DNA from 4 places in the Ornithinibacillus xuwenensis genome. Region 1 is predicted to be linked to each of the others. Evidence: riboswitches for the same ligand, from Rfam matches in the RefSeq annotation. Region 1 holds a riboswitch; each other region holds the start of a gene.
The links. Region 1 has a riboswitch for cobalamin ahead of ABC228_RS08090 (ribonucleoside-diphosphate reductase subunit alpha). Riboswitches for the same ligand answer to the same signal wherever they lie in the genome.
Positions count from the first base shown of each region.

Region 2: another riboswitch for cobalamin. It lies ahead of ABC228_RS07150 (acyl-CoA thioesterase); the one in region 1 lies ahead of ABC228_RS08090 (ribonucleoside-diphosphate reductase subunit alpha).
Region 3: another riboswitch for cobalamin. It lies ahead of ABC228_RS06745 (DUF4430 domain-containing protein); the one in region 1 lies ahead of ABC228_RS08090 (ribonucleoside-diphosphate reductase subunit alpha).
Region 4: another riboswitch for cobalamin. It lies ahead of ABC228_RS03035 (DUF4430 domain-containing protein); the one in region 1 lies ahead of ABC228_RS08090 (ribonucleoside-diphosphate reductase subunit alpha).

Region 1 covers NZ_JBDIML010000002.1:442,528-446,282, forward strand. The annotation lists gene ABC228_RS08080 (ABC transporter ATP-binding protein) at 1-750, shown strand, start outside; gene ABC228_RS08085 (NAD-dependent deacylase) at 784-1,506, opposite strand; cobalamin riboswitch at 1,652-1,842, shown strand; gene ABC228_RS08090 (ribonucleoside-diphosphate reductase subunit alpha) at 1,974-3,755, shown strand, end outside.
Region 2 covers NZ_JBDIML010000002.1:261,255-265,009, forward strand. The annotation lists gene ABC228_RS07135 (MarR family winged helix-turn-helix transcriptional regulator) at 1-364, shown strand, start outside; gene ABC228_RS07140 (hypothetical protein) at 603-1,316, shown strand; gene ABC228_RS07145 (hypothetical protein) at 1,318-2,064, shown strand; cobalamin riboswitch at 2,143-2,322, shown strand; gene ABC228_RS07150 (acyl-CoA thioesterase) at 2,500-2,982, shown strand; gene ABC228_RS07155 (ABC transporter permease) at 3,046-3,755, opposite strand, start outside.
Region 3 covers NZ_JBDIML010000002.1:180,431-184,185, reverse strand. The annotation lists gene ABC228_RS06745 (DUF4430 domain-containing protein) at 1-2,317, opposite strand, end outside; cobalamin riboswitch at 2,517-2,703, opposite strand; gene ABC228_RS06740 (hypothetical protein) at 2,837-3,283, opposite strand; gene dltD (D-alanyl-lipoteichoic acid biosynthesis protein DltD) at 3,458-3,755, opposite strand, start outside.
Region 4 covers NZ_JBDIML010000001.1:503,088-506,842, forward strand. The annotation lists gene ABC228_RS03025 (response regulator transcription factor) at 1-248, shown strand, start outside; gene ABC228_RS03030 (ATP-binding protein) at 248-2,017, shown strand; cobalamin riboswitch at 2,064-2,244, shown strand; gene ABC228_RS03035 (DUF4430 domain-containing protein) at 2,398-2,844, shown strand; gene ABC228_RS03040 (ECF transporter S component) at 2,850-3,356, shown strand; gene ABC228_RS03045 (ferredoxin) at 3,385-3,639, opposite strand.

The DNA of each region.
Region 1 (3,755 bases):
CCAGATGAAAAGAAGGCCTTACAAGGAATTAATTTAGAATTAAAAGAAGGGGAATTCGTCACTGTAATCGGAAGTAATGGAGCTGGAAAGTCTACGCTTATGAATATTATTTCGGGAAATCTGGTACCTGATGTTGGTGATGTTCAGATAGGGGGTAAGACGGTAACCAATCTCCCTGAATATAAACGATCTGCCTATGTTGGACGTGTCTTTCAAGATCCAATGGCAGGTACAGCACCATCGATGACAATTGAGGAAAACCTCGCAATGGCCTACTCTAGAACAAGGAAAAGAACATTAACGCGTGGTGTAACGAAGCAACGTAAAGTCGAATTCCGAGACCACTTGGGTTCTCTCAACTTAGGTTTAGAGGATCGGTTAAATGCAAAAGTCGGCCTGTTATCAGGTGGAGAACGACAAGCATTATCCTTACTGATGGCAACATTTACAAGGCCAAATATATTGCTCCTGGATGAGCATACGGCAGCATTAGACCCATCAAGGGCTGCGTTAATTACGAAGCTCACCAAAGAAGTAGTAGCAGAACATGGCTTAACAACTTTAATGGTAACGCATAATATGCAGCAGGCACTGGATTTAGGAACAAGGTTAATTATGATGGATAAAGGACAGATCATCTTGGATATCGATGAAAGTAAGAAGCAGGGCCTTGCAATTGAAGATTTACTCAAGGAATTTCAACGAATTCGAGGAGAGCAATTTGAAAGTGATCGTGCAGTATTAGGGTAATTACGGGAGACAGGAACAGATTATGTTTCTGTCTCATTTTAATTGTTGATCGATTTCTATTAGGAATTCCTTAATGCTCTTATGTTGTATGATAGAATCGGCAAAACGATCTAATGGAGTCGCCTCGCGGTTTACAATGACCAGTCGGGCACCATGCTCCTTTGCAACCATTGGAAACATGTTAGCAGGAGAAACTGTTAGGGAAGAGCCAAGTACGATAAACAGCTCTGCCTTAAATGTTTCTAATTCTGCTTGGTTAAATGTGGCTTCAGGTAGCATTTCGCCAAATAGAACAATCCCCGGGCGAACAGGTCCCCCACAATGATGACAATAGTTACTCCCATTCAAGTATCGTTCTCGGTCCTGCTCTTTTTTACAAACATTGCAATAAAATTTTCGAAATGTACCATGAAGTTCCATGACGTTATTATTTCCGGCATCGTGATGAAAGCCATCCACATTTTGTGTAATAACCCCATGTATCGTCCTGCTCTGTTCCCACCTTCCAAGTATTAAATGTCCAGGGTGAGGTTTATAACTATCTATTTCTCTTAATCGATATTGATAAAAGTTCGTAAATTCTTCAAAATTATGGTTTAGAGCGTGAACATTCGCTAGCTCATCTGGATTAAATTTTGCCCATAACCCTCTATTTTTTGAACGAAAATCTGGAAGACCACTTTCTGTTGACATGCCAGCTCCTGTAAAGATGATCGTATAGGTAGATGCTTGAATCCAATTAATAATTTCGTCCATTCGTTATACACCTCACAATTATTAGTACCATTTTACATAATAGAATTTCTATTTACGAATAAAAAAACAATGGTTGCAAAGTCTATTAATCTATGATAGGATTTATATACAATATATTGTGTTCGTGTTAAAACTTAATACTATATATAGTGTTGTGAGCAATGGTGACATGTTAATGTCTGAATAGGGAATCCAGTTAGAATCTGGAGCTGTCCCCGCAACTGTATGTGTCGACGAACGAGAATTCCACTGTATCATTATTTCTATCTTGATATGGGAAGGACTTTAGTAGGGAGAAGCACAAGCCAGGAGACCTGCCAAAGCTCACAGTTTCATTTTCTTCGGGGTGAAAGAATATGAGACGATGGGGTTATACATAATAGGATAATTTCTGTCGTTTTTTATGAACCGTTCATCCCGTGGGTGAGCGGTTTTTTTGCTTGTCATTACATAAGGAGGTATTTGAGATGGTAACAGCTACTGTAAATAAAGAAGAGATGGGAGAACAACTGATTCGATTTGCCTTTCAAGGGCTCTCTATTGAGTCTAATGAATTTATGGAGAAATCGATAGAATTGTTAAGAGAGAAAGAGGACTTAACGGTTGATAGAATAATTGATTTATTTGTTAAAAAGGCATTAGAGAATATAGATGAAGCAAAACCAGATTATACCTTTGTAGCGAGTCGATTGCTGTTACAATCATTATATTATCAAGCAGCTAACAATCGTCAACATGATGTAAACCAACCATATGGGGATTTTTATGCACTTATTGATTTTCTTACGAAGGAAGGAATTTATACATCAAAGCTGCTTGAAAAGTACAGTAAATCAGAGATTGATTACTTAGCGCAGAACATTGATCCGGATAAGGATTTATTATTTACTTATTTAGGTTTATATACGCTTGCAAACCGATATCTAGCAACCAATCATAAAAAGGATACATATGAATTACCACAAGAACGATGGATGATTATTGCCATGCATGTGATGCAGGATGAAAATCCGGAAAAACGTTTGGATTTAGTCTTAGAAGCGTATTGGGCATTAAGTAATCTATATATGACAGTTGCAACACCAACATTAGCGAACGCTGGAAAAACACATGGACAGTTATCAAGCTGTTTTATTGATACGGTTGATGATAGCTTACAATCTATTTATGACAGCAATACGGATATTGCAAAGCTATCTAAAAACGGTGGTGGAATTGGCGTATACATGGGCAAAATACGTGCCAGAGGTAGTTCCATTAAAGGCTTTAAAGGAATGTCAAGTGGTGTTGTTCCCTGGATTAAACAGTTAAATAATACTGCCGTAAGTGTTGACCAGCTTGGAACTCGAAAAGGTGCTATTGCTGTCTATTTAGATGCGTGGCATATGGACATTGAATCATTTCTGGACTTGAGATTGAATAATGGAGACGACCGGATGCGCGCCCATGATATTTTTATTGGTGTCTGTCTACCAGACTTCTTTATGGAGCAGGTAGAGGCGCGTGGTGACTGGTATCTATTTGATCCACATGAAGTTCGTGAGGTCATGGGCTATTCACTGGAAGACTTTTATGATGAACAAAAAGGAAGCGGTACTTGGCGAACAAAGTATGAGGAATGTATTAACTGTGAAGAATTGTCCAGAAAACGAGTGCCTGCGATTAATATCATGAAGCGAATCATGAAGTCGCAACTCGAATCAGGAACGCCATTTATGTTTTATCGGGATGAAGTAAATAGACAAAATAGTAACCAACACAATGGCATGATCTACTGCTCCAATTTATGTACAGAGATTACACAAAACCAATCGCCAACTGAATTTTTAGAGGAATTTACAGATGAGGATGGCTATGTCATTAAAAAATATAAAACTGGTGATTATGTTGTTTGTAATTTAAGCTCCATAAATCTAGGGAAGGCAGTACCAGATGACATATTAGAACGCTTAATAAAGGTGCAGGTACGGATGCTTGATAATGTCATTGACATTAATACGCTACCAATTATTCAAACGCAGTTAACAAACCAGAAATATCGAGCAATCGGTCTAGGTACGTTTGGATGGCATCATCTTTTAGCAAAGAAACACTTATACTGGGAGTCGGCTGAAGCAGTTCAGTACGCAGATGAGTTATATGAAAAAATCGCTTATTTAACTATTAAGAGTAGTATGGAATTAAGTAAAGAGAAAGGAAGCTATTCCGTATTCTCGGGAAGTAAGTGGAGTACAGGTGCATACTTTGAT
Region 2 (3,755 bases), 180 kb from region 1:
GAACAATCTAATCATACAATGGAATAAAATGTTCAATGAAAACCTTGGAATTTCGCATATCCTCATACTCAGTCATTTAAGGAGTAGCGGAAAAAGCCGTCCATCTGACATTGCAAAGTCCCTTGGGCTAACTCCTCCTACATTAACGCATCTGGCAGAAAAGCTCGTACAAAAAGAATTAGTCGTTCGAATCGTGGACGAATCCGATCGACGAATTATCAACTTGGGAATAACGGAAAAAGGAATTGAAATGGTGAACCGAGCACATCAAGAAGGAGTCGTCCTACGAAAGAATCTATTTAAAAAATTATCGGACGAAGAAAAACAGCAACTATTAGCTATTTATGAAAAGTTGGATAGCTGAATTTTGGGGGAAAGGCTGAAGAAAGCTGGTGAGAGGCTGAAGTTTGGCTTGGAAAGGCTGAAAATCGGCATTCAAAAGCTGAAGTTTACCACAAACAGGCTAAAGGTCAGCTCCCAAAATCTTATGCTAACGTTCCAAATATAGCTGCCACTCCAACAGTTGTTTAATAATTTGGAAATTTATGCTAAAGTCGTAAGGAGTGTATTTTTCGGATATGTAGACATGGGGGTGGCTTGCAGTGAGCTTTGATATTATTTTCAACAATAATTTAATCGAAGTTTTAGGGTTCTTTTTCGCGATAGTTGTCATTTTTTACTTTGCTACTAGAATTAATCGAGGTCTAAGCGTAAAGCCAAAGGCATGGAAGATTTTTGTGGTAATTGTAGTTGGGATTTTTTCTTTTTCCATCACATTAACTTTTAATATGTTAATTAAAATCCCATTATTACCACTAGGTGTATGGCTATTATATTTTGTGCTTCGATCAGATGAAAACCGCTGGAGGACTTATCGAAAATTTGCTTGGCTAGGATTTTGGTCTAATTTCCTCTTTCTATTAATCTCGTTGGTAACGATACCTATCTTTAACTTTGTATATCCTAAGGATGATCTAACAACGTATCTAGCAAACATTGAAAATACTTCTATTCATGCTATCCATCCATCAGGGGAAAGTTTAAGCTTAGATAGAGAAAGTCTTCAGAAACAAATCCCATCGATGACAAAGGAAGAAATTAATAGTGATCAGTGGTATAACGATACCTATCTCTCTGAAAGTAGTCCTAAAGAAGAGAGGTTCCCATATCAGCTAATCGGTGCATTACCTAAATGGGGAAGTAGTCTTAATGTAATGATCCTTATCGAAGACGATGGCAAAGGAATATTGATAACGACAACGAAGGAACAGCAATACTTTCGCTCAGATAAATCCTTGTTAGAGGGGGGCGAATAACATGACAATGAAAAAGAAGTTGTTTACTAGTGGCATCGTTCTAGCTGTCATGCTTCTATTATTTCTTGTTTATTGGTATTATCTTGCGAAGCCAGGCTCTCTTCCAACTAATGAGGAATTAATTGCTGAAATTAATGAAATCTACCCGCAAGCTCGTGCCGATGTTATACAGGATACAATTTCAATAGATGAAAAGCATGTGTTGGTGCCCTTTGTATCCACAAATGAAGAGTATGGATTAAGCTATTTGGTTTGGGAAAAGCATAAGTGGAAAGTAGTTAACATCGATACAAAAGGTTATCCAATGCTATGGAAGATTGAAAAAAATAATCCGGATTCCTATTACCTTGTCTGGAATATACAGCCAAGTGATCAACTGCAGTACATCGATTTTTATATGACAAGAGATAGAGGATTCAGGATTTCATATGGAACCGAACACTACTATTATCCGAAGGTTCAAATGGTGCAGAGAGTCAACGCTCAGGAGAAAACTTATGGAGCGATGGCGTTACCGGATGAATGGCAGTCGTTCATGTCTAGCCTGATGAAGGTGGAGGAAGCTAGTCAACCGCAATCTCTTTTTTACGAAATGCCGATTGGGCAATCCATCAGGATAGGATTTATTCCGTATGATAAAAATGATAAGATAACGGAGCTTGAAGGTTCTATTAATGGAAGTTCCTATACAATTGGTGATATACAGTTGGATTTTGTCTTGCATCTCTATGAAGAGGATTTGGAATAAATTCCAGGAAGCTCATCCCCATACGATTCATCACCAGTTGTAAAAATAAAACTTGTATATTATAGTTGAAAAGAAACATAGCTAGCCGGTAAAAATGGTGTCTGAAAGGACCTAAAAGGGAATCTGGTGAAAATCCAGAACTGTACCCGCAACTGTAAGTGCGAACCGAAATAAACAAAACCACTGTCTTCGGATGGGAAGGGTTTAAAGTAGCTATCTCGCATGAGTCAGGAGACCTGCCATTTTTATAGCGTATTTTCTTCTTCGGGAGTTGGGAAGATTGGACGAGGGATTGCTACTTAAACAGTACTGTCTTCTGTTTGAATAGTGTTATTCTGCGCCTGTACACCCCATCTTCAAGGATGGGGTTTTTTGTCATTCTTTCTACTAGAGGATTCGCACCCAAATAACAAATGAATAGGAATGAGGAAAGCAATGGTTGAAAAATTACCCGCAAGTATTTCTAGAACGATTCAAACAAAGTTAGTATTACCACCGGATACCAACCATCTGGGGACGATTTTTGGTGGAACTGTCTTATCGTATATTGATGAAATCGCAGCAATTACTGCCATGAAGCATAGTAAGGGAGTGGTTGTCACTGCTTCTATCGACACCGTGAATTTCTTATCGTCAGCTCGGGTAGGGGACATCTTATTATTAGAGGGCTTAGTTGTTTCTACTGGTAGAACTTCTATGGAGGTATATGTGAAAGTGGAATGCCAAAACCTCGAAACAGGGGAGAAAACGACAACGACGACAGCTATTCTTACGATGGTAGCCGTTAATGAAACGGGAAAGCCGACTCCGGTATTAGGAGTGGAGCCAGAGACAGAAGCGGATTATAAACTATTTAAACTGGCACAGGAAAGAAAGGAACGTCGCCTAAAGGTTAAGGAGCTATTAGGAGAAAGCTAGTATTTCAATTTCAATAAGGGAAAAGCTCCAGATCCATTTAGTGGCCTGGAGCTTTGTGCTTTATTAGAGTGCTTCCTTTATAATTTTTTTATAGTAGAGAACAGAAAGAATACCAAAGACAGAGTACATGGCGGTGTAAATAATCATGACAATTATCATCGGTGTCCACATTTCTGTTCCGAATAGAAACCATCCAGATTGAACGGCAAAGTAGCTATGTGAAAGACCAACTACTAAGGGAATTCCAAAATTAAAGAACTGCTTTGCCTGAATGCCTCGCATTAAATCCTTTCTAGTAAACCCTAACTTTCTTAAAATGGTATAACTGGATTTCTCCTCTTCTCCTTCATCCATCTGTTTAAAGTACAGAATACATCCAGACGTAATAAGAAATGTTAGTCCCAGAAACCCAACAATGAACATTGTAAGTCCCATGACCTGTTTTTGACTATTACTCATTTCAATTCGTGAGTAATTAATTGTATTCTCACGAAAAGATAATGATTGGAAGATGGTATTGGCAGCCTCTAGCTTTTCTTCCTCATTTATATCAATCCCAATGTAAAGAGATGAATCGTGTTGAATATCTTGGTTTAGATCATTCTTTAGCGCCTGGTAAATCTCATCATCCACGATGACTGTAGGTAAACCACCATTTGAAAAATTAAATGGTATAACATATTCATCCTGTAAACCGATATAATGCTGCTTAAATGATTTATTTTTCCCAAATAGCTCTATTTCGCCATGATCCTTTAATGACATCATAAGCG
Region 3 (3,755 bases), 260 kb from region 1:
CATCTTTCGCATCTCCCCAGCCACCAACGTATTCCCACGCTTCTGTTTGTTCATTCAAGTAATAGATACCTGTCTTACTTAGGTCAACACCGGAGTTAACACCCATCGTTAATTGGTAGCTACCCTTCGGCTGCTTACCATCTGGAAATTGGAATTCAAAATTAAATACATCGCCAGCCTTTTCTAATCCAGGTGATTGCTTCGTAATCTCCCGAACGATTAGCTTGGTTCCTTCTGGTAAATCATCTGGCATCACTACTTGTGTCTTGCTTCCCTTTATTTTAACTACTTGATTCTTCGTTACATCTACCTGTTCATTCAGGTTGATTACTTTTTCAACTGGATCACTAGATTGCGGGAATTGATAGAGACTTCCGCCATCATGTTGATACAGCTGATACGCTACTAATGCTTGGTAGGCTTGCTCTGTAGCCATCGAATTGGACATGGAGTCCCCACTTGTATGCTGAAACCCACCATCAGCTAATTGAAAACTTAGTAAATGATCAACTAAATTGTTTCCATTTTTCGTAAAATCACTGCCCGTCGGGTCGATACCATAGGCTGTTAGACCAATAATAACCTGAGAGGTTGCTTCACTAGTCACCCCGCCTACAAACGATCCGCCATCAAATCCACCTTCATCAGTTTGAACAGATGATAAGTAATCTACCGCTTTATCTAAAGCTTCTTTAACAGGTGCTTGATCTTTATATGGACTAAGTCCTGTTATTGCCATTGCTGTAATATCAATACTTGGTGAGCTGAAATATTCATTTAGATTCCAGCTTCCATCCTCATTTTGCGTACGTAATAATTCCGCTATTAATCGTTGACGATTCCATTTTGCATCACTTGGTACTGTATACGCATTTGAATCCAAGGCAATCAAGGCAAAAATTGGACCATTATTTCCTTGAAACGTCATCGTGTCATAGCCACCACGACGTTCAGGGCTATTATAAATTAACTCGATTAAGTCTAACCCATTGATATCTTGAGGGTCCTTACCTAAAGCAACCGCAGCAATTGCTAGTCTTTCAATATCGGTAATTTTGACGCGTTGACTTTCCAACTGCTCGACAATTTGACTTTGAATAGCTTCATCAAAGATTTGAAGATACTCATTCGGAATTGAAACGCCAGCTCTAGCTAAGCCAATCGCTTGCCACTCACTAATAATCCCCTCATGTAGCATGTGGTTACTAGCTTTTTTCATCGCATCTTCGATATTATAGTTTGTCGTTTTCTTTGATTGATAGGTTACGTTATAGCTTTTCGTTACTTTGTTCTGGTTACTATCGACAGCAGTAACCTGGATAACGTTCTTTCCCTCAAGTAGACTTGCTTTAAATTGTCCATCCTGTTGAGGATTTAATTTCGTATCGTTTAGTTTAATGGTTGGTGTAATGCTGCCATCTATTTCGTCGGTTGCACTCGCACGAAAGGTAAGCTCTGGTTCTTCTACTACCATTCCATCTGTTAAAGTATCCACCGTGACGCTTGGTGGTGTCGTATCTTCTGGTGGTGCCTCTTCAACCGTAATTTGTGCATATGGTCTTGAAATATTGGTTAATTCACCACTTTTTCGTTCCGCTGAAAGGGTATATGTCCCAGCCTCATCAAATGTTACTGTTGCCATTCCATTTTCATCCGTTACAACGGCATTACCACCCTGTAGATAAGGATCGTTATTCACAAGAATGGTGGAGCCCTCAACTGGACCTGTTGTTTGTTCATTTGTCCAAGTGTCATACACCAATCCATTTTGTTTAATCGAAATTGGTTCTCCAACCTCGGCCGTAATATGTTCCTGGTCAAACCAGCTGTACGTATTGTCATTGTAATTATCTACATAGAAAACAACGATTGACTCACCATCGGTTATTTTTCTATCTAACACACCCACTGGTACGAATTGATTATCAATATAGTACATCCAGCCACTAAATCCGCCTCTATCAAACTCCCATAGACCATCAATACCTGCAATGTAATTCCCACCATAACCTAGGTCGAACTCATTCTTATCGAGTGTATTAATACCTGCAGACTCTAGCGCTCGAATAATCGCATGTATGGCACGCGGATCCTCTGTCGTAATTGGTGAAGTACCACCAACATATTGTTGCAAGTCAAATGATCCCACCTCTACCTCGGTAGGTTCCACAATCGTTCTATTATATGCCTCTACTCGTACATTCACTGATACTGTATCACTAGATGCTTCTGCTGCATTGATGAAGGATTCTTTTGGAGGTATGTTAAATACGATTAAAACTGCGATTAATAAGGTACTAAGAATTCTTTTAAACACATGTAACGCTCCTTCCCCAAATGTATACGCTTACTTTTTTTCAGCGATAAAAACTAGATTTTTCATTCTCTCAATCTACTAAGACCATTAAAAAATGCATCTCTAATAGAAAGAGATGCATCCTTATCTTACTGTTAACTAGGTATGTATAAACCTAGTATAAAACCCGCGCAAGCGCACCCCCTATCCTCGTAGGTTGAATGGCGTAAAAGATAAGGCAGGTCTCCTGGCTCATGATCAACATTATCTATCACCTTCCCATCCGAAGACAGTGGTATATGATATAGATAACTCCCATTTACAGTGGCGGGACCGCGCCGGATTCTCACCGGTCTTCCCTTTTAATGATTTCTACAAAGAAATCAACCAAATCTTCTTCGTATTCAATTATCTTAATTTTAGATAATAATGGGAATAGAGTCAAAGGATTTCTGGATGTGGATTTACATGTCTTTAATTAATTTTAGATAAATTGAAAACCCACTCCAAAATGGGAGTAGGTTTTTATTAAATGTATATTTATTTTCCTCCATATAAGGAAGTAAAATAATTAAATACCTCATTATCTTCATCTAAAACTTTGTAATTTCCATCAAACGTTTTTATATAGTCCTCCGCAATCGTATATCTATGTATCGAGCCATAAAAATGAATGTATAAATCGTACTCAGCTTTACTTTCTTTATACTTGCCGCCTTTATCGATATGGAGTTCATTTCCAAGCAAATCAGAAATCACATCTTTATCATCAATTTCAATTTCATCACCTGTAGGACCTTCTATGCTTATTTGATGGATTCTATCATAATCTAAGTTAGTTATTGTTAGTTGTTCATCTTGTCTTATTTGTTCTTCTAGCATTTCTTTAAATGTAGTAGATTTTGACGTCATATTTAAAAACCAAATAGCCAAAACAACAATTATTATCATACTAAGTGCAATGTATAAGAATTTATTTTTATTCAAAAGAGCGCTCCATTCTAACTATAATTTTCGATTTGTTCCATATTTTCTATATAGTTATCTAGCATTTTAATCTGTTCTTTAAAACAAAACAATCCCTATTAAAAATAATCCCTCCAAAAATGGAAGGATTATTCTTGTTTTTATTAACCTAAGGTGGATTAACTTGATTCCTAGTTATTCAAGGAACTTCTCTATATCCTCATTTAAATAAACCCAGCCTTTCCAGCCAATATGAATCGTGTCACGCATAAAATAAGGATCATATTCATGGTCGGAATAATCGGCGTACGGAAAGCCGTTATCACTAATCTGCTGTTTTATACGAGTATAGTAGTCCTGCCGTCCTTCTACAGGGAAGCCTGTGTAGTCATAATACGCCCCATTCACAGGGATAATGACAAAAAGTGGTTCAGCTTCCGCTTCCTTGAGAATATCAAGCATCAGTTGGAAATCGTCGTACTCCAGCGATTCT
Region 4 (3,755 bases), on a different contig from region 1:
AAGAAGTAGGATTAACACCTAAAGAATACGAATTACTTTGTTATTTAGCAAAGTCCCCAGATAAAGTGTTTAATCGTGAGCAATTACTGAAAGATGTATGGAATTATGAGTTTTTTGGTGATTTACGAACAGTAGATACACATGTAAAGAGATTACGTGAAAAATTAAATAATGTTTCCAAAGAAGCCGCGAAGATGATTGTAACCGTTTGGGGTGTTGGATACAAATTTGAGGTAGATGATGAATAATGTTTTGGCGTAGTGTTGTAGGGAAACTAGCAGTGACGATTTTATTGCTAGTTTCTTTTGTATTATTTGTGTTAACCATATTTTTACTTGAATTCTTTGAGAACTTTCACGTTCAAGAAGCAGAAAAAGACTTGGAGCAGACAGCTACGAAGGTTTCTGTGATGGTTGAAAATCATGAAGACATCTCGTTAATTCATGAAACGACAGAACGGGTAAAAGATTCTGCTAGTAAAGTACTTATTCTATTTTCAGACGGAAGAATCTGGGGTTCGAATACCGATAATCAAATGCTATCTGATTTGAATGAAGAGTGGATTATTGAAAACTCTAATGTTCGAGATTTGTCAAATCGTGATACGACGATCGAAAAGCAAATTGAAGTTCCTAATGAGGAAATGGGTGTTATGCTTGTTGCAACCTCTGTACCTAACAGCGATGCGGCAGTAATTGTCTATCAATCGCTTGCCGTTGTCGATAAAACCAAATCTGAAACAACTAAGATAATATTAGGTGCGGCTGCTGTTGCCATTGTTCTTACAACAATATTTGCTTTCTTCTTATCCACACGTATTACGTCACCGCTTATTAAAATGCGAGAAGCTGCCTTTGATTTAACAAGAGGTGAATTTAATACGAAGGTTCCCATTTTAACCCATGATGAAATTGGTGAACTGGCGATGGCATTTAATCACATGGGAAGACAGTTGAAATTTCATATTAATGCATTAAGACAAGAAAAAGAGCAATTATCAAGTATTGTTAATTCCATGGCAGATGGTGTCATTACATTAAGTAGAAATGGGGAAATTATTGCCACCAATCGTCCTGCAGAACAGTTTATGGAGGATTGGTATTTTGAGAAGAACCTAGAGAAGGCAGATGGTAATCGTAAACTTCCGAACGAGCTCTATGAATTACTGCAAGAGGTTATTCAAGGAGAAAAAGAGGTGTTGGAAGAAATTGGATTGCAAGGTAGAACTTGGGTTATGATTATGACTCCATTATATGATCAATCCTATATTCGCGGTGCAGTTGCTGTTATGCGTGATATGACAGAAGAACGCAGACTTGATAAATTGCGAAAAGATTTCATAGCCAATGTATCGCATGAATTAAGAACACCTATTTCAATGCTTCAGGGATATAGTGAAGCAATTGTGGATGATATCGCAGAAAGTAAAGAAGAAAAAAATGAGCTTGCCCAAATTATTTATGAAGAATCACTACGACTTAGCCGATTAGTTAATGAATTACTTGATTTAGCTAGTATGGAAGCGGGTTATTTAACCTTAACGGTAGATACGGTTGAGGTTAATCCATATGTGGATCGTATATATCGGAAATTTAAAGGAATAGCAGAGGAACACCAGATAGATTTGGTATTGACAAAAGAAATATCAGAACCATATGCTTATTATGATCCAGACCGTATGGAACAAGTTTTTACAAACCTGATTGATAACGCTATTAGACATACGAGTGAAGGTGGCTTTGTTAAGGTCTTTGTTCAAAACGATATACACGAGCTGAATGTATCGATAGAGGATAGTGGTAGTGGTATTCCCGAGGAAGATTTACCATTTGTTTTTGAACGTTTCTATAAAGCAGATAAATCTCGGACTAGAAACAAGCATGTGAAGGGGACCGGACTAGGACTATCAATAGCGAAGAATATTGTAACGTCGCATAACGGTATGATATCGGTTAAAAGTAAGGTAAATATTGGTACAACGTTTAACTTGAAGATACCTAGAAGTGAAGAACTTTAGCTTGTGTTTTTCGACTTGTATTGTTACTATATTCAGTAGAATTGAATACAATATTTTTGATATTGGTGTGTTCCACTTAAAAGGGAATCTAGTGAAAATCTAGAGCTGTCCTCGCAACTGTAAGTGATAACGAACTAAGCATTGCCACTGTATGAATAACATACGGGAAGGGCTTAAAGTAGGCATAAGTCACAAGTCAGTAGACCTGCCAGTGTCATTTGTATCAATGATCCCGAGGATAGGACATTTGAGACAATCTCGTACATAGAAAGTAAAACGATGCTTTTTTATGGTGAAGGACTGTCAGAAGAGTTAACCTTGTTGCGGGTTAGCTCTTTTTATTTTTCCTGTTCTTGATAACACGTATGGAGGATGAGAAGATGAAGAAGCTATTATTTAAATTTATGGCAGTACTTATTACATTAGTTGTGATGGTAGGATGTTCAGAAGAGGATTCCACTAATAATGAACAACAAAGTCAAGGCACAACTACGGAACAATCAAATGAATCCGAAAATAATTCGGAACAGCAGGAGGAAGCTTCAGTCCATATAAAACTTTCTCAGGATAAAGAGGCTGAAGTTATTGAAGAAAAAGATATTGTTATTGAAGATGGTGACACCTTAATGGATGTTTTGAAAGCCAATTTTGAAGTTGAAGAAAAAGATGGCTATGTTAATTCTATTGAAGGTATCAATGATAAAGATAAAGAATTAAAGAAATTCTGGATGATTTCTGTTAATGGAAAAGCGGCTGAAGTTGGTGCAAACGACATTGTACTAAAAGATGGTGACGAAGTAGTACTTGATTTCCAATCATGGGAATGATATAAGTGAATATCTATAAGATAACACTGATTGCATTACTCGCCACATTAGCAATTGTTGGTCGGGTTGCCGTGTCCTTCATTCCTAGTGTACAGCCGGTTACCTCAATCATTATTATCAGTGGCATTTTTTTAGGGCCAGTTTCTGGAATCCTATTGGCAATTTTGGTTACCTTTCTGTCAAACATGTTACTAGGAACTGGAATTTGGACTGTTTGGCAGATTATTACTTGGGGATTAATAGGCTTAATAAGTGGGATAATTGGCAAGTATACTAAGAAATTCCCTCTCTATGTAGTGGTTTTATTCGCTGTGTTTTGTGGTTATTTTTATGGTTTTGTAGTTTCATTGGTAAACTACCAGGTGACTGGTCAGGGATTTCTGGCATATTATCTTGCCGGATTACCATTTGATACGAATCATGCAATCGGGAATGCCGCATTTATGATTTTATTATATCCTGCAATTACATTTATCTTTAATAACTATATAACGAAACATCTAAAAAAATGAACACCAACTAGCCTAAGTTGGTGTTCTATTATTCTTCAAGCCTTAATGGATTACCGTTAAATGGAAGCTCGGATATTTTAATAGAGTCACTTGGACAACCCTCAAATGCATCCAGTACGTCATCTTCTAATCCCAATGGAATTACTTGATTTCCTGTGTTATGATCGATTCGGACAAACGCAAGACCTTCATCATCATAATCAAAAATTTGTGGACAGGTAATCCCACAAGCACCACAGGCTATACATGTGTCTTTATCCACGATGGAATATTTTGCTCTCATGTTACATACCCCTTATCCTTACTTTGCAGTTCTGGTGCTTACTTCTATATTAATTTGTTAGCATATATAATTCAACTATTGCAATCAGTGTTATGATGGAGATAGTGACGGAAAAG